Pelosinus fermentans DSM 17108: one gene and its partner. The protein of the gene in region 1 interacts with the protein of each later gene in a pairwise test. Links are inferred from orthologs where the notes say so. Each region holds a gene or a part of one and is shown in the gene's direction. Other genes may lie near its edges.

Region 1 (9,595 bases):
TTTCAGAACATGTTTTTGCTATGATGCTCGTTTTTACGAGAGGATTGGATGTATTTATTCGGCAGCAAGCAAAGCACCAATGGAAGCGGACAATCGTTGAAGAAATTCATGACAAAACCATCGGTATCGTAGGTCTTGGCAGTATCGGACGAGAAATTGCTAAAAAGGCCAAAGGTCTGGGAATGAAAGTTGTCGCCAGCAAACAAACCATGACAAAAGAGTTATTCGTTGATGAGCTCTATCCTCCTGAAAAACTCCATGAACTGCTTTCACTTTCAGATTTTGTAGTCACAGCCCTGCCTTTATTAAATGAAACGAAACATTTATTTACGATAAACGAGTTTTCCGTTATGAAACCATCTGCTTATTTCATCAACATTGCCCGAGGCGGTATCATTAAACAAGATGATTTGATAACCGCTTTAGAGCAAGGCTTGATAAAAGGTGCATGTCTAGACGTTTTTGATGAAGAGCCTCTTTCTGATTCTTCCCCTCTATGGGATATGCAAAATGTAATCATTACCCCTCATGTAGCAGCCCTATCACCAAGCTACCTGGACAGGGCTGTGAAGCTTTTCGCCGATAACCTGTCCAGATTTCAGCAAAACAAAGAAATGTTAAATATCATTGACAAGATAAAAGGATATTGACCTTTTTCAATGCATATTGTCAGACTCTCTAAGCAGCGTTAACTCCAGTGGATCATTTTCTGCTGGAGTTTTATGATGGTTAGCGATTATATCAATCATCTCAGGACTCTCACCAATTTCCCTCAACATACCAGCACTAATAGCCGCATGATGAAAATAAATATAAAACGCATGGCGAAGATTTGCGACCTTACTTCCTCGCCCCTGCTTTCCCCATTTTCTTAATTGATTTGGGAAAAAACAATCTCCTATAACAGTTATGATTTTATCAACTGTACTAACATCGCCTTTCACTTTTCCTACATCATGAAGTAAGGCGCATTTCACCAATAGATTAATATTTACATTTGAATGATGATCTGCTAAGCGCAGTGCTGTATATGCCACATTCAGAACATGCCGCTGATCTGGCACATTCATCGCCCAAAACAAACTTTGTGCTTTCAAGTTTAAATGCTGCTCAATAAAGTCTCTATCTTTTGGTGTAATCGAAGCGGTAAGTGCAGCAAACACCTGCTTTATTCTATGTAACATCTATTGAACCACCCATTATTCTACGTACACCAGCTTTGCATAGCCTTTACGTTTCTGACTCTCTTTTGCTTGTGCAGAAGATTCCGGAATAACGGCTAATTCTACGCTGCACCCTGAATCACGCAAAGTATCAGCCTGTTTTATTGCTTTCACCAGGTTTTCTTTATTCCATCCAATATAAACACCTTTACAATTTTGAGTACCGTCAATCCCCTGACGCTCTAATGCTAATAGTACTCGTTCAATACCTAAGGCAAAGCCAGTAGCCCCACAATTCATACCAAATGAATTTAACATAGTATCGTACCGCCCACCACCACAGATCGGAAATCCAAGTCCTGCCGTATACCCTTCAAATACCATCCCTGTATAATACTCAAAATCACGAATGATTCCTAAATCAAAGTCAACATATTTGGAAACACCATAGTTCTCTAATAGGTGATAAATATTGGCTAAGTTATCTAAGGCTCTGCGACTTTTATCATTTGTTACCATGCTATAGGCTTGTTTGAGCATATCTTCTCTGCCATGAAGTAATGGAATATGTTTCAGTAAAGTCTGATCACTTTGGCTAAGACCGCTCTTAACGAGTATTTCACCTAATCCCACTAAATCTCGCGTTACCATCGCATGTTTAATCTGCTGCCGCTGCACAAGAGAAAGTTCACTCTGCTCCATAATTCCATTAATAAAATCAACTTGCCCTAAACCAATTTGAAATTTCTGCAAACCAGATTTCAACATCGATTCCACTGCTAAAGCAATGACCTCCGCGTCAGCTGCCGGCTCTGATGCACCCATAATTTCCACTCCGGCCTGATAAAATTCACATTGCCTCCCTGCTTGAGCTTGTTCATAGCGAAAGACATTCGTTATATAAAATAGTTTCATTGGGCTTGGACTACCTTTAAATCGGGTAGCTGCCACACGGGCCATAGGAGTTGTCATATCTGGGCGAAGTGCCAATATACGATTATTTTTATCAAAGAATTTAAACATATGCTGATCTAAGTCGTTGCCTACTCCAACAGTCATCGTTTCCAAATATTCAATTGTGGGAGTAACAACTTCATCATATCCCCAATTTGCAAATAACTGAGCCAAAGCCCCTTCCACAGCACGTTTCTGACTAGCCTCTCTCGGTAAGAAATCTCTTGTTCCATATGGAACCTGAGGAACAAATTCATGTTGCTTCATAAATAGAAACACCCCTATCCCAGTAATTTAATGTTCTCTTAGCAGTACTTTGTATGCTGCTCTTTTATTTGTGATCTTCTTGACCTTCGAGTCTTTCTAACATAAACTTATACCCGTCAGCACCATAATGTAAACAACGCTTTACCCGACTAATTGTTGCAGTACTAGCCCCTGTTTTGTCTACAATGTCATCATACGTATGACCAGCTCTTAACATACGAGCTACTTCCATGCGTTGGGCAAGAGATTTCAATTCACTTACGGTACAAATATCTTCAAAAAATTGATAACATTCTTCTTGATTTTCTAACAATAAAATAGAACGAAATAACTGATCTGTTAGGTCATCTTTCAATTTGGGATTTGTAGGCATTTTTCTTTTCCCCCATTCTATTAAATCCTTTATTACTTTTAAGCTTTACTTAGTGAAATTATATCATTATGATTTCCCATTTGCAAAGTCATTTTTTTCTTGACACTATTTTATAGAACTGCTAATATATTCATTAGCAAGTTAATATCTTTCATCAAGAGCAGTTGAGGGAATGGCCCAATGAAGCTGCGGCAACCATTCACTTTGTGAAACGGTGCCAACTCCACAGGATTAATTCCTGGTAGATGAAGCGCGATTCAGTTCGATAATACGCTTCATTTATGAAGCGGTTTTTTTGTTATTTCAGCAAGAACAGGAAGGGAGCTATTCCATTGATTAAACTGCAGGATATAGAAAAAGTCTATCAAAGCGACAACGGTACCATTCATGCCTTACGAGGCGTTAATTTATCAGTGAAACAAGGAGAAATTTTCGGCATAATTGGAACCAGTGGTGCAGGAAAAAGCACATTGGTTCGCTGCATCAATATGCTAGAAAGCCCTACTAAAGGTATTGTTACAGTAGATGGTCAAGAATTAACTTCATTAAACGAGCAAGAACTCCGAGAACAACGTAAAAAGATTGGCATGATCTTTCAACATTTCAATCTATTATCTTCACGTACTGTATACCAAAACATTGCCTTTCCCTTGGAATTGGCGAAACGCAGTAAAGAAGAAATTGATAAAGAAGTATTGCATCTATTAGAATTGGTAGGGTTAAGTGATAAAAAAGATCAATATCCGGCACAATTAAGTGGCGGACAAAAACAGCGAGTGGGCATTGCAAGAGCTTTGGCTAACCATCCTAAAGTATTATTATGCGATGAAGCGACTTCAGCTCTCGACCCGCAAACCACAAAATCGATTTTAGAGCTCTTAAAAGATATTAATCGTAAATTCCAACTTACCATCGTCCTTATTACCCATGAAATGCAGGTCATTAAAGAGATTTGTAACCAAGTCGCTGTAATTGAGGGTGGTAAGATCATTGAGCAAGGTAAGGTCATTGATATTTTTACCCAGCCGCAATCCAATACCACAAAGGAATTTATTAGTTCTATTATTAATCATAACCTGCCTGACTTTTTTAAAGAGATTACTCTGGCATCGGAACCATCTGCTGACAGTAATTTAATATTGCGCTTGTCTTTTATTGGACATTCTACAGAAGAGCCGGTTATATCCAGCATGATTCGCCGCTTTGCTATTGATGCTAGTATTTTGTACGGAAATATTGATCATATTCAAACCATACCTTTCGGTACATTAATTGTAGAATTGTCGGGCGAGCAAGCCTCTTTGCAGCAAGCCCTTAGTTATTTAAAAACACGTGAATTAGGAATTGAGGTGATTGGCTATGTCGCAAGAAATGCTCGTGCTGTTGGCTAAGTCCTTATGGGAAACCACGTATATGGTTGCTGTGTCTAGTTTTATTTCTGCGCTATTAGGCATACCCCTGGGCATTATACTAGTTACTACTAACAAAGGACATATTTTAGAGAATACGCCTCTCAATCGAATCTTAGGTGCTATTGTAAACGCAACCCGCTCTACACCATTCATTATTCTAATGGTGGCAATTATACCGGTAACCAGGTTACTGGTAGGTACATCCATTGGAACGAATGCCGCCATTGTACCATTAAGTATTGCTGCCATTCCTTTTGTGGCTCGTATCGTAGAATCAGCCCTTAAAGAAGTGGACTACGGCGTAATCGAAGCTGCCCAAGCTATGGGAGCATCCCCAAGAGAAATCATTACAAAGGTTCTCATTCCTGAGTCCTTACCTGCGATTGTTTTAGGACTCACCCTCACTATTATTAGTCTGATTGGCTACTCAGCAATGGCAGGAGCAATTGGCGGCGGTGGTTTAGGTGATTTAGCAATTCGTTATGGTTACCAGCGCTTTCGTGCCGATATCATGTTAATTACGGTGGTTATTTTAATTGCTCAAGTACAAATTGTTCAATCCACTGGTGACTATATATCGAATCGTCTCAACAAGAAATAGAAGCAGCCTAATTTACTGATTTGGGCTTTCTATAAAAAACACCAAATAAACTTAGGAGGGTTATTATTATGAAAAAGCTATTTCTTGTTCTTATTGGAATTCTTAGTCTAGGACTATTAGTAAGCGGTTGCGGTCAAAAAGAAGCTCCTGCTGCTCCTGCTGCTAAAACTACTGTATTAAAAGTTGGTGCTACTCCTGTTCCTCATTCGGAAATTTTAAATGTAGTAAAACCAATCTTAGCTAAAGAGGGAATCGACTTACAGATTGTTGAGTTTACGGATTATGTAAAACCAAATATTGCAGTAGCCGAAAAGGAATTGGATGCAAACTTCTTCCAGCATATTCCTTACTTAAATAAATTCTCGACAGAACGTAATTTGGCATTAACCTATACTGCTGCCGTTCACATTGAGCCAATGGGAATTTATTCAAAGAAAATTAAAAATTTGAATGAATTGGCAACTGGTGCTAAAGTAGCTATCCCTAATGATCCTACAAATGGCGGTCGTGCTCTAGCGATCTTAGAAAAAGCAGGACTTATTAAATTAAAAGACGGCGTAGGCGTTAGCGCTACTGTAAGTGATATTGTAACCAATTCTAAAAACATTCAAATTAGTGAATTAGAGGCTCCTCAACTTCCTCGTGTACTTGAAGATGTGACCATTGCTGTCATCAATACCAACTATGCACTGGAAGCTAAATTGGTACCAACTAAAGATGCTCTCTTCCTCGAACCAAAAGATTCTCCCTATGCGAATATCTTGACCGTACGTAAAGGTGACGAAAATCGCCCTGAAATTCAGAAATTAACTAAAGCTCTAACATCTGACGAAGTTAAAAAATTCATTAATGAAAAATATCAAGGTGCTGTAATACCAGCATTCTAATCATTCTGGAGGGATCTTTATGGGGAAGCGGCTGCAAATCGTTACTACTTTTCTTATACTGGCAAGTATCGCGGCATTGCTGTCATGGCATAGTTCATTACATATGAGTCGTGTATACAGACCAATAAAAGTAGGGGTTTCAGCCGGTCCCCATTTTGCAATTATGAACCTAGTTAAAACGATCGTCGCAAAAGATGGTATTGATCTGCAAATTGTTGTATTTACTGATTATAGCAAGCTCAATGGGTCTTTACACCGCGGAGAAATAAGTCTTAATAGTTTTCAGAATCAACCTTATCTTGATAGAGTTCTTGATGATCACAACTATGCGATTGCTCCGATTGCTAAAACGTTTCTATTCCCGATGGGGATCTATGCTAAAAAAATTCATAATCTTAGCGCATTGCAAACAGGCAGTAAAGCTGCTATTCCCCAGGATTTATGGAATGGCAGTCGAGCCCTGCTGCTATTGGAAAAAGCTGGTCTTATTGTCTGCAGAAAAACAACAGATTCTCTAAGAACCCTTGATGATATTGTAGAGAATCCTAAGAATCTTAGTTTTATACAAATGGATGCCACACAGATCACTTCGGCGATCGATAAGGTAGATATTGTCCTTATCAATGCCAATTATGCTGCGGAAATTGACTTGCTGCCAACCAGAGATGCACTACTATTAGAAGATATATATTCACCATATATAAATCTTTTAGTCGCTGGTACTAAAGATGTCAATCATAATGACCTGAAAAAAATCATTACAGCCTATCAGTCACAGGAGGTTAAAACCTTTGTGGCTGAACATTTTCAAGGTACCGTAATAACAGCTTGGTAAAAGTATCCCCTCCATGAGTATATGGAGGGGATACTTTTACCATCTGGCAATTGGAGGAAGCTGCCCATTCGTTTATTTCTGAAACTGAGGCTTCCCCTCTTTGAAGTATACAACATTCAAATTGGAGCGTTCCGCAATTTCTAACCCTGCCTGTAGATCTCTGCCAACATCATTGACGTGGTGAGCATCGGACCCAATTGTTACAATACGTCCTCCCAGTTCATTAAAGCGCTTATAGATCGGCATTATCGTCTCTACTGCTGCTTTATTCCCCAAGCGTCTAGTATTAATCTCCAGGGCTTTTTCTTTCTGGGCTAAGACCGTTAGAATCTCATCAATACAATCGCTAAATTCATTATAGTAGATTTCTGGATCTGCAAAACGTGCATATCTGGCAATATAATCAATATGTCCTAAACTATGGATACCATCATAACAGGTCACACATTGTTTCATGGCATTAAAATAATGTTCATATGCTTCTTGTTTACTTCTTCCTTGATAAAATTCTGGAGTATATAGATCAATATTATCAATTACATGTACCGACCCAATCACATAGTCAAAAGGATACTTTTCCACTAATCGACAATTTTCTTCTAAACAATCCGAACGCATACCTATTTCTATGCCTAGCAGAACTTTTTCATTACGATACGCAGCATACTGGGAAAAATATTTTTCTACATCAAAAATAAACGCCATCGGTTCAGGATATGCAATATCCATATGTTCCGTAATAATAATTCCTATATTTAATTCCTCTGCCCTTGCTACAGCATCAGTCATTTTCATTTTTGAATCTGTAGAGAAACAGGTGTGCATATGACTATCAAATAACATTTTTTACCTCCTGGATTTTTACATCAATTTTATCTCATTTTCTTATTTTATACAAAAATAAAAAAAATCCTGCTTAGAACCTTTTTACTATTTATCCATAAATTTTTGAAAAATTAATCCACATTGTATCTCATTGTATTTTTATATACTATTAAAATATTTGTCATATATACATTCGAAACTCTTGAAGAATGTTTTTCTTTGTATTATACTTAAGACAAGCTTAATAAATACGCTCCTTTTTAACGTGACTGTATGATATTAATATAGGGGGTGATTCCATTGAACAATGAAGAAGATCTGCCAATGTTAGATGCTAGGGAGATGATTCCAATGTACAAGGTAATGGAATCCATAATTTCATATGTATAACATCAGCCAATGTGCTTGTCACATTGAATAGTACAATAAATATTGTACGGATAATACCACAGCAGGAGGTTTTCACTATGGCCAGAGAAAGGATCAGCGATCTCTTTTCCGCCTTCTGTATTTGGGTAGTTATTCCTTTATTAGCTGCTAGCTTATTATTTCTCTTAGTCCAAAGCGGAAATCCGTTGCTGCTGGTTATTTTCCCTTTATTAGCGGTTGTGTTTTTCATAACCAAACAACTTAATTAAAGCTTTAAGTGCCGCAGCAAAAATCATATAAAATAAGGACTTGCCCCTGCGGGTCAAGTCCTTATTTTTATTCTACCATAACTGCCTTAGACTCTTTGACTGTTCAGTCAATTATTTCCAAATTTTTTACCGTTCAGCTGCGCCATACAAAAAGAGTTCCGCAATGGTATGCGCCGTTTCACCAATATTTTCATCCACAAAATCGCGAAATACAAAGGTAACGATAACACTAAATAAACCATGAGCAGCCCGAGTAGCGTCACAGCTTTCACGAATAAATCCTTTACTTTGGGCTTCTAATAATACTTTTTCAATCATACCAATCGTCTCACAAAAACAGGCTTGATATTTATCTAATTGCTCTTGGGTAAAATTTGATGATCCGGCAGCACCAAATCCACGCACTTCATGCATCATAACACGCCATAAGTTAGCATGCTTTGCATAAAATTCCAGAAATGCTTTAATTATTGTTTCTACTTTTTCTAAAGGAGGCTCAGAAGAATTAACAATACCTTCAATAATGACTTGAAAAGGCATACTGCATTCCTTAATCAGCGTATAAAAAAGCTGTTCTTTATTAACGAAATAATTATATACTGTACCTTTACCAGTATCGGCTAAAGCAATAATTTCATCTACTGTAGCTCTATGATAACCTTTGCTGGAAAATACAGCATAAGCTGCCTCAAGTATCTGCTGTCGTTTATTTTGTGAATCATGGAAACCAATATTTTCACGAATATGCTTCATTTCTGCCTCCAAAGTACGAATTTCATAAACATTCTTTAATAATACTAATTGCATTCTTATAACAAATTTTTTCGATATCGCCTGTGGTAAACCCATTACAAACAAGTGCCTTTATTAATTTATCAATATTGCCAAGATGAGAGATTTCCAACTGGTATTCAATACCGTCGAAATCCGTTCCTAAAGCCACTATATCAATACCGCCAATCTTCACAATATGTTTAATATGGCGTACCATATCATCCACTCTGCTCCAATTTGATCCAGCCAAAAAGTTCCCTGAAAAATTGATTCCCATAATTCCCCCTTTTTGCGCCAGCAGAGTAATCATATCATCTGTCAAATTACGCCGATGCCCCCTGATTGCACGAGCATTAGAATGGGAAGCAACAAAAGGTTTGTTTGACAAGGCAGCAACATCATAAAAGCCTTGATCAGAAAGATGAGAGACATCAATAATCATACCTAGCTGATTCATTTGGACAACTACTTCTTTGCCAAAATCTGTTAAGCCCTGCTCCCCATACTGTTCTTCAATATTGGGATAACCAATCTCATTAGGATAATTCCAGGTCAATGTCAGCAGCCGCACACCCAACCGATAAAAATTCCGCAGATTCTCCAAGCGCCCTTGTAAAGCTCCCCCCTCTTCAATCGTAAGAAAGGCAGATATTTTTCCAGCTTGCTGGTTAGAAAGTAGATCCTGATAATTCAGCGCTAGGGCAATATACGGCTGCTGAATCTTCATTTCCCGATGGAAAATATCAACCATACTTAAACAATATTGTAATGGATTTTGTTGTTCTGCTAAATCAATATACAATGCAAAGAATTGTGCCAAAGCATTACCAGCCTGCAATTTTTCTATATCTACGCTTAGGTTATTA
Region 2 (9,674 bases), 520 kb from region 1 along the record:
TTGAATTCTTATGGCGGTTTGCGGAATAGTTTTCCGCAGACCGCTTTTACTTTTTTACTAGAGGCTTGCTTCATAACGAATGAGGAGAAGTTTTAGAATCTATAATAACAATTCAGGAGGTACAACATTACTATGGCAGAAAAAACATTACCATTTACTAAGCTTGAGCTTGAGGAAATTATTGCGCATTATCCGACTCCTTTTCATATTTATGATGAGCAGGCGATTCGGAATAATGTCCGCAAATTATTAGCGGCTTTTTCCTGGGCACCAGGATTTAAAGAGTATTTTGCTGTAAAGGCTACTCCTAATCCACATATCTTAAAAATACTGCAGGAAGAAGGCGTTGGTGCTGATTGCAGTTCTTTACCCGAACTCATTTTATCCAAACAATCTGGAATTGTGGGAGAAGACATTATTTTTTCGTCTAATGATACTCCTGCCGAAGAGTATCAGGCAGCCAAAGACTTAGGAGCTATTATTAATCTTGATGATATTAGCCATATTGAATATTTAGAAAAACATGTAGGCTTACCTGAATTAATTTCCTTTCGCTATAATCCAGGTCCTTTGCTGGAAGGCGGCAACGATATTATCGGTTATCCGGAAGAAGCCAAATATGGCTTAACCAGAAAACAAATTTTTGAGGCATATAAGATCATCCAAAGTAAAGGAGTAAAACGCTTTGCTTTGCATACCATGGTAATTTCCAACGAGTTAAATCCTGACAGTTTTGTGGCTACAGCAGCAATGATGTTTGATTTGGTCGTTGAAGTGTATCAAAAACTAGGGATTCGCATTGAGATGATTGATTTGGGTGGCGGTATTGGCATTCCTTATCGTCCTGAACAGCAGGCTGTAGATCTGGATGCTGTCAGTCAAGGTGTACGTAAAGCCTATGAAGAAAAGATTGTGGCTAATGGACTGCATCCATTAAAAATCACCATGGAATGTGGCAGAATGATTACAGGTCCTTATGGATATTTGGTTTCTACTGTGCTTCATAAAAAAGAGATTTATAAAAATTATGTAGGTCTTGATGCATGTATGGCAAATTTGATGCGTCCTGGCTTGTATGGCTCCTATCATCATATTACGGTTGCAGGAAAAGAAGCCCTGCCCCTTGATCATGTGTATGATGTGACAGGTTCTTTATGTGAGAATAATGATAAATTTGCCATTGACCGCAACTTGCCGCGTATTGACATTGGTGACATTGTTGTGATGCATGACGCAGGTGCTCATGGACATGCAATGGGTTTTAATTATAATGGTAAATTACGTTCTGCTGAATTGCTGTTAACAGCTGATGGAGCAGTTAAGATGATTCGTCGTGCAGAAACAATTGAAGATTACTTTACGACTTTGGATTTTGAAAAATGTGAAATGAATTTGGCTGCGGCAACTAAAAAATAAAGAATGATGTTTAGAGCAGACAGGTATACCTGTCTGCTCTTTATTTTAGCATACACTAACTTCGTGTTCTTCCTATTCTTCGCGTCTTCGCGGTTCAAAAGGTCTTATTTTTAAAGGGCGAGCAGCGTTTTTCTGTTTTCTAAAAAGTATATAGAGAGAATATAGTTAGTAAGCAGGATATTCTGAAAGAATAAGGAAATAAATAGTGAGAAAGAAGTCTGAATGTTGAGATATTTATTGTGAATGTTACCTAATACCTTGTCAGCTTTAAAACAGTAGGATAATGGCTGACAAGGTACTAGTATCTGGAGGGGGATTATGGTTGATAATTGCCTGTTAAAAGAGAGAATCTTAGTGATTAACCCTGGAGCAACTTCTACAAAATTTGCTGTATATGATGGAGAAACGCTGCTTATCAAAAGGACTGTGGAACATTTTGCTGCCGACACCAGCCCATTTGTGAAATTGTTAGATCAGTATGAGTATCGTTTACGAATTATTTTAGAACAATTAGCAGTAGAAAAGATTGACCTTTCTACATTTAATGCAGTTGCAGCCCGTGGGGGGATATTAAAGCCTCTTAAAGGCGGAACCTATGAAATTACTCAAGAGATGGTGAATGATTTAAGAGAAGCTAAAAGAGGTGAACATGCTTCTAATTTAGGGGCTGTCATGGCTTATGGGTTAGCCGAATTTTTAAAAATTCCTTCCTATATTGTAGATCCTGTTTCCGTGGATGAGATGGAACCTGTGGCAAGGATATCCGGTCTGCCTGATTTGCCAAGGATTAGCTTGTCCCATGCATTAAATACGAAGGCTGTAGCTCGTAAAGTAGCAAAGCAGCTTGGGAAAAAATATGAAGAGATGAATCTGATTGTGGCTCATTTAGGGACAGGAATTTCTGTAACACCTCACAAGCTGGGAAGAATGATTGACGTCAATAATCCGAAAGAGGAGGGACCTCTTTCTCCTGATCGTTGTGGGGGGCTGCCGGTAGGACAGTTTTTAAGACTTGCTTTTTCTGGTACTTACACCTTTGATGAATTAAAAGAGATACTCAATCATAAAGGTGGAATGTATGCTTATCTTGGTACTGCCGATATTCGGAAAGCTTTTTCTATGGCCGCTCATGGAAATGAGGAGGCTAGCTTGGTATTGGAAGCTCTTTCCTACCAAGTAGCAAAAGAAATTGGGGGAATGGCTGCTGTATTGTCAGGTCAAGTGGAGTGTATTATTCTAACTGGGGGAATTGCTCATTCAGAACCTATTGTTAACGCTATTAAAAGCCGAGTGCAGTTTATTGCTCCTGTAATTGTAATACCAGGAGAAGAAGAGCTAGAAGCATTGGCATTTGGAACTTTAAGAGTAATTCGAGGCGAAGAAGAAGCGCAGATGTATTCAGTATAAAATGAATAAACAGTTCTGATATTGGCAGATCTTTTAGGAGGTTGTCGTTTGTATTCTAATTATCATGAAATCATAGCTGAAATTAAAAATCGTTCTTTAATCAGGATTAGTGTTGCTGTAGCACAGGATAAAGGAGTCTTGGCGGCTGTCAAACTAGCTCAAGAGGAAGGGATTGCTGAGGCTGTTTTAGTAGGAGATACTGCTCTTATTAAGCCTTTAATGGAAGAGGTTGGCTTATCTGCTGATACGCCAATTTTGCATGAAGCAAACAGTGGGAAGGCAGTAGTGCAGGCTGTTTCCTTAGTAAAGAACGGTCAAGCTCAAGTGCTGATGAAGGGATTAGTAAATAGTAGTGATTTTTTACGAGCAGTATTGCATAAAGGGGAAGGGCTGCGTACTGGAAGGCTATTAAGTCATTTAGGTGCTTTTGAGATTCCAGGTCAGAAAAAACTTTTATTTATTACTGATGGAGGTATGAATATTGCTCCTACCTTATTTGAAAAGAAGCAGATCTTGGTGAATGCAATATTGGCACTGCATGGAATGGGAATCATGATTCCTAATGTAGCATTGCTTACGGCCAATGAAATAGTTAATGAAAAAATGCCCGCCACTTTAGATGCTAAGATTTTAGTAGAGATGAGAAGCAATGGGGATTTACCTGCTAGTCTGATAGAAGGACCGATTGCCCTTGATGTGGCAGTTAGTCAAAAAGCAGCGCAGCACAAAGGGATTGACAGCAAAATAGCAGGTAATGTTGATCTAATCATGGTACCTAATATTGAGACTGGCAATGCCTTAGGAAAGTCTCTGATTTATTTTGCTAAAAGTAAAATGGCAGGTATTGTCCTAGGGGCAACACACCCCATAGTCATGACTTCACGATCTGAGACACCAGAGGGAAAGATGAATTCCATTGCCTTGGCTTGTTTAGTCAAGCCATTAGGGTAGAATGGGAAAGAATGATAGAAAAATAGAGGAAATCCTTGATGTATACAAGGATTTCCTCTATTTTTTATATCGATGTGCTTACAATGGAAAGATGAGAATTTTCTGCCAGGTTAATTTCGATAGGCGGGGAATAGGCGGTTCCATCAGGGTAGGCAATAAGACGGATTATCGGCTGACGAGGGGTATGCTCCAATAAGGAGACGACAATAGCCTTTTCTCCTGTATTTAGCAGGACCTCCATTCCTGGAAAATATAAGGCCATTTTAGATAAGAATATTTTGCCGAAATGCTCGTCAAAAGCAGTTCCTAAACCAGAGCGAATAATATCATATGCCTCTTCCAAATTCATAGCTTTACGGTATGGGCGGCACCCTGTAATCGCTTCATATACGTCGGTAATTGCCAATAAACGAGCATAATTTAGAATTTCTTCACCCTGGAGTCCTCGCGGGTATCCTGTGCCATCTATTTTTTCGTGATGCTGCCATGCCATGTGAGCAACAAGGCTTGACAGCTCCCAGCGTTTTTTCACCAATAAATTAAATCCAGATTGTGGATGCTGCTTAATGATGCCAAATTCTTTTTCTGTTAAGCGATCCGGTTTATTGATAATTTTTTTATCGACGTTCATTTTACCGACATCGTGAAGCAGGGCACCACAGGTGATTTCTTTGATTTGGGGAATGGAAAAACTACAAGAATGAGCCAATAGAGCAGCATAAATAGCACAATTTAAGGAGTGATCTAAGGTGTAGTCATCATGAGTTGCAATTCCAGTTAATTGGATGCTTATGGCGGGTTGAATAATTAATTCTTCAACGATATCAGAGGCAATAGAACTGATATCGTCTATGGCAAAGGCTTCTTTATTATGAATTTTTTCCATAGTGGAACTTAATATAGAGAAGGCCCGTTGCTGAGTTTCTACAGATAAATATTCTGGAATCGCTATATCTTCATATCTTTCGTCGTGAATAAAGAGAGTTTTTACTTTCAACCTTCGTAACTTGTGAAGGTAGACTTCCGTTAGCCTGACTCCTGAAGCAAGCAGGATATGTCCTTTTCTGCTGTAAAGGTTTCGTGCTAATATCATACCTGGGTGTACTTCCGTTAACCTAATCTGTCGCAAAATGAGAGCTCCTTTATTTTCAAAAAAATCAGCAATACATGCCTGTTAGTATATACGATGAAGAGAAATCACACAAAAAAACTTAACCGCAGATATGAGGCAGTTAAGCTTTTCATCATATGCAGCGTGGCGATCATAGATTATAAATCCTTAGACCCTATAGCTTTGCGTCCTTACCTTTCAGTAAGTTTGCCAATATATAATTTAAGAAAATAAAAATAATTGTAGTATTAAAACAAAATGATACCATATAAAAAGGGCGAATTATGTCATATTTTGAAGAAAAATAAAAAATAATTTATTGCTAAGGGTTTTATGTAGAGATTGGTATATTTTTTACGATATCATCATAGAAGTAAATAGTGGGTTTCTAACGTACGGGAGGCGGCTGTTATGCTATCACCCAGTTTGGAAGATTATTTAGAAGAATTATATCGCTTTTCTTTATATAATGATATTGTTCGGGTTACAGATATAAGCCGAAAATTGAATGTATCGCTACCCTCTGTAAGTAAAGCGTTACGTAAATTAAAAGCTGGACAATATATAAATTATCAACGCTACGGCATTATTGATCTAACTGATAAAGGGAAAAAGACCGGAAATTTCTTAGTCGAGAGAAATAAGATATTGCAGGAATTTCTCACTTTGATTTGTGCTGATTGTGATATAGCAGCAGAGGCAGAAGCTATGGAGCATTATCTTTCCAAAGAAACGATCAAATCAATTCAATTGCTCGTAAAATTTATGCAAGATCATACGGAATATTATAATATTTTTTTAGAGCACGTAATGAATCAAGAAAAGAAGGAAGAAAAATGATGTACAATATCCCTATTCTTAGCAAATTTGAGAATAGGGATATTTTTTTATGACAACCCCATTCTCTTATTTCAAGTTCGCATAGATCATTTTTTTCTTTGCGGACAAGAGTCATAAACGCTTTCATGGAATCATTAAGCCACTTATTTTTATGATACACCAAAAAAGCATTCATCTGCACTTCTTTGTGGTTCGATTGTTTTATATGTTTTTAAGGATGCGTAGAGCTTTTCTTATCAATAATCATCATCCGTCTATACTAAATTGAGTAATCGTGCTGACTGGGCTACTATAAAGCATACTATGAACGCAATGACAGTAGGAATCAGAAATGTCAAAAAGGTCCATTTCTTGCTGCCTGTTTCTTTATAAGCGGATAGCAAGGCTGTGGTGCAAGGCCAGTGAAGCAGGCAAAAGAGCATTGTGCAGACAGCGGTTAACCAAGTCCAGTTATTATTGATGAGAATATCCCGCAGTTCTTCTAAAGTACCAAACTCCATCATTTGACCAGTTGATAAATAGCACATGAGAAGAATTGGCATAACGATTTCATTAGCAGGAAGACCTAGGATAAAGGCTAAAAGAATAAAACCGTCCAGGCCAATGGCGTAAGCAAAGGGCTGCAGCCAAGCTGCTAAATAACCAATGATACTTATCTCTTCTATGTAGATATTGGCAAGCATCCACGTAATGGCACCTGCTGGTGCTGCCATGATAATGGCCCGTTTTAGGACGAAGATTGTGCGGTCAATGAGAGAACGATAAAAAATAGCGCCTAATTGGGGTTTGCGGTAAGGAGGCAGCTCTAAGACCATCGAAGAAGCTTCTCCCTTTAGCAGTGTGTGTGATAAAGCCCAAGATACAGCAAAGGTTACAAAAATTCCTAACACAACTAAGCTCGTTACTACTAGTGAGGCTACTGCAATTTGTAATTCTGATACCACCATACCGCCCATAAAAATAGTGGCGATCGCAATCAAGGTAGGAAATCGTCCATTGCATGGTACAAAGTTGTTAGTCAGCACAGCAATTAATCGTTCACGAGGAGAATCAATGATACGGCAGGAAACGACGCCAGCAGCATTACAGCCAAACCCCATGCACATGGTGAGTATTTGCTTGCCGCAAGCACGGCATTTCTTAAACATATTATCGAGATTAAAGGCTACTCTTGGTAAGTATCCTAAATCTTCCAGCAGTGTGAACAAGGGAAAGAAGATTGCCATAGGCGGCAGCATAACCGCGATAACCCAGGCGAGGCCGCGAAACATACCTAAGACTAATATACCAGTTAACCAGGAGGGAGCTCCTGCTAATTCAAACCAGATTAAAAGCTGATCCTGAAATGCAAAAAGCGTGTCAGCAATCATTTGAGAGGGAACATTTGCCCCTGCAATCGTAATCCAGAAGATGACGCTAAGTAAAGCAAACATGATAGGATAACCAAATAATCGGGAGGTTAAAACGTCGTCTAGCTTATGATCCCAACTGCGTGAATCAGTGGAATTTTTACTTACGGCTGGCCCTGCTATCATTTCAGCGTTTTGATAAATATCAGATACAATTTTATCACCTAAGTCGGGATTACTGAGGCGGATTTTTTCCGCCTCAGTGCATATTTCCTCCAGGGTGATCATAGGTTTTATTGCAGCGCTCATACAGCAACCTCCTGTAAGCGTGTTGAATGCAGATCAAAATCAAGATATTGACTGATGCTGTTGATAAAAGCTTTATCTCCATCTAATAATCGCAGCGCTACCCAGCGAGGGTTGAGATTCGAGCCGATTAATCTTGATACTTTTGGCAGAAGTTGTTGAATAGCATTTTCCACTTCAGAAGAATAGTTAATCTGTCTGGGAGCTGGGGTGCAAAGCCCTGTAGACATTTCATATAACTTTTGACGCAGGGTGTCGAGACCTTTTCCATTACGGGCAGCAGTGGCAACAACTGGTACACCTAAATCTTTTTGTAAAGCAGAGATATCGATCTTAATATTTTTCTTTTCTGCTTCATCAATCAGATTGACGCAAACAATAATCTTCGGTGTGATTTCCATGACTTGCAATGCCAAATTAAGATTGCGTTCAAGGCAGGTAGCATCTAATACTACTAGTGTTGCATCCGGTTTGCCAAAACAAATAAAGTCTCTGGCAACTTGCTCTTCTACTGTATGGGCTAAGATCGAATAAGTGCCAGGTAAGTCGATCATTAAAAAAGAGCGATCGAGATACGTAAAACTTCCTTGAGCATTATCAACGGTTTTTCCAGGCCAATTTCCTGTGTGCTGATGTAAGCCGGTTAGCGCATTAAAAACAGTGCTTTTTCCTACGTTAGGATTACCAGCTAAAGCTACCGTAAATTGCCCAGGAGTCGTTGAAATTCCAAAATGCTCACTCAGAAATTTCTGATGTTCTTCAATCGTAGAATTGCTCATTCTCATTCTCCTCCTAAATTTGTTGGCTACAGTTATAACCAGGATTACATCGGATTCACATGAATTTGACTGGCGTCTTCACTGCGCAAAGCAATGAGAGTATCACGTACCATATAGGCTACAGGGTCACCTGCTGGGCTTTTGCGAATGCATTGGACAGGCGTTCCTGGTACCATACCTAAGTCTAGAATGCGGCGGCGCAGTAAGCCTTGTAAATTAAGGGATACGATCTGGCATACAGATCCTATGCCCAGTGTTGATAATGGAATTGTTGTTAATGCAGTATTCATTATAAATCCTCCTTTGGCAAAATGGTTTCATATTAGCCATGGCTAACATTTATAGGAAAAAATATGGTTAGCCGCGGCTAACATATAAGTAAGGGAATCTAATTTAGTATATGAACAGCAAAAGATTTGGTTACTTGCATTCACTTGATTAATAATATAAATATTTGACAGATGTTTTAATTATTGTTAAAATGATAATGATTATCAATAATTAAAAGAAAAATAAGATGGTTATGCTCATAAAACATATAAACATGAAGTGAATTTGTTTATTTAAGGTTTAAAAGGAGGAAGATGGATGTCTGTATGGGTAACAACTGATAACCGACAAGTATATATGAATGTAAGCGGTGATGTATTTGTAGAGCATCTTAATTTTCTGGAGCAAAATATGCTGAAGCATTTGCAGTATGGGTATCGGCGTATTGTGGTTAATATTAATAATATCGGACATCTTGATCATGATGGTATCCATGTTTTTCAATATGTGCGTGAAAAGATGCTAAAGCATGGCGGAGAATTGATTATTGAAGATGAAAAAGGGAAATTAGCCATTTAATTCATGTCGGATGGAATGACATCTTGCTTAATAACATGAGATTTTAAAGGGGATTTCCTCCGTTTATCTATTTATTGCAAAAAACTCCAACAGTTGACAAAGAGCGGATTCTATTGTAAAGTATCGATGAGAATGGCTATTACAATTATATATTGCTGGTATAGGTGCCCTTCGGGGCTTAATAGGGAAGTTTGGTTCAATGCCGACACGGTCCCGCCACTGTAATGAGGAGCAAACCCATGTTGTGCCACTGAGATGATATCTTGGGAAGGTTTGGGGGAGTGATGATCCAGAGTCAGGAGAACTGCCTATATAACAAATCACCGATATGACCTGCGAGAGATGGGGATGGGATTTATGCGAATTGTCGTATTGTTTTCTGCTTGCGTTTTACTCTCGGTTTATGCCGAGAGTTTTTTTATTTTATAGAGAGGAGAGGGTGATTTGAAGGGAAAAGAACTCGTACATCGTTTAATGCAGATGCTTATTACTCTTTTCGGTGTGAGTCTGCTGACATTTTCTCTGATGTATCTGTCACCGGGTGATCCGGTAGAGATGCTGTTGGAGGTAGCTGACACAATTGTTTCAGAGGATACAATTGCCGAGACGCGGGCACAGCTTGGATTGGACAAACCATTTCATGTACAGTATTTCCGCTGGCTCGCA

The links.
Region 2: the proteins of FR7_RS14880 (region 1) and FR7_RS17405 interact in binary tests that used the Escherichia coli proteins (3 or more experiments, as listed by UniProt). The link is inferred for Pelosinus fermentans DSM 17108 from one-to-one orthologs.

The regions. Positions count from the first base shown.
Region 1 is NZ_AKVN02000001.1:3,221,162-3,230,756, forward strand. The notes cover bases 2,216-5,118. They hold FR7_RS14880 (methionine ABC transporter ATP-binding protein), read left to right. Parts: upstream 2,216-3,089; coding sequence 3,090-4,148; downstream 4,149-5,118. Other genes in these bases: hisZ (ATP phosphoribosyltransferase regulatory subunit), read right to left, coding at 2,216-2,396; FR7_RS14875 (YerC/YecD family TrpR-related protein), read right to left, coding at 2,449-2,757; FR7_RS14885 (methionine ABC transporter permease), read left to right, coding at 4,117-4,770; FR7_RS14890 (MetQ/NlpA family ABC transporter substrate-binding protein), read left to right, coding at 4,839-5,118. In the rest of the region: FR7_RS14860 (D-2-hydroxyacid dehydrogenase), read left to right, coding at 1-650; FR7_RS14865 (HDIG domain-containing metalloprotein), read right to left, coding at 657-1,184; more of hisZ, read right to left, coding at 1,200-2,215; more of FR7_RS14890, read left to right, coding at 5,119-5,657; FR7_RS14895 (MetQ/NlpA family ABC transporter substrate-binding protein), read left to right, coding at 5,677-6,492; FR7_RS14900 (histidinol phosphate phosphatase), read right to left, coding at 6,565-7,335; FR7_RS23930 (hypothetical protein), read left to right, coding at 7,785-7,955; FR7_RS14905 (TetR/AcrR family transcriptional regulator), read right to left, coding at 8,082-8,708; FR7_RS14910 (dipeptidase), read right to left, coding at 8,731-9,595. UniProt on the Escherichia coli protein: Part of the ABC transporter complex MetNIQ involved in methionine import. Responsible for energy coupling to the transport system. It has also been shown to be involved in formyl-L-methionine transport.
Region 2 is NZ_AKVN02000001.1:3,745,407-3,755,080, reverse strand. What follows is about bases 4,029-7,010. They hold FR7_RS17405 (metal-dependent transcriptional regulator), read left to right. Parts: upstream 4,029-5,296; coding sequence 5,297-5,725; downstream 5,726-7,010. Other genes in these bases: FR7_RS17400 (nucleoside recognition domain-containing protein), read right to left, coding at 5,980-7,010; FR7_RS17410 (HD-GYP domain-containing protein), read right to left, coding at 4,029-4,903. In the rest of the region: FR7_RS17425 (diaminopimelate decarboxylase family protein), read left to right, coding at 133-1,416; buk (butyrate kinase), read left to right, coding at 1,735-2,823; FR7_RS17415 (phosphate acyltransferase), read left to right, coding at 2,872-3,774; more of FR7_RS17410, read right to left, coding at 3,839-4,028; more of FR7_RS17400, read right to left, coding at 7,011-7,383; FR7_RS17395 (FeoB small GTPase domain-containing protein), read right to left, coding at 7,380-8,159; FR7_RS17390 (FeoA family protein), read right to left, coding at 8,204-8,449; FR7_RS17385 (STAS domain-containing protein), read left to right, coding at 8,748-9,008; nikB (nickel ABC transporter permease), read left to right, coding at 9,453-9,674.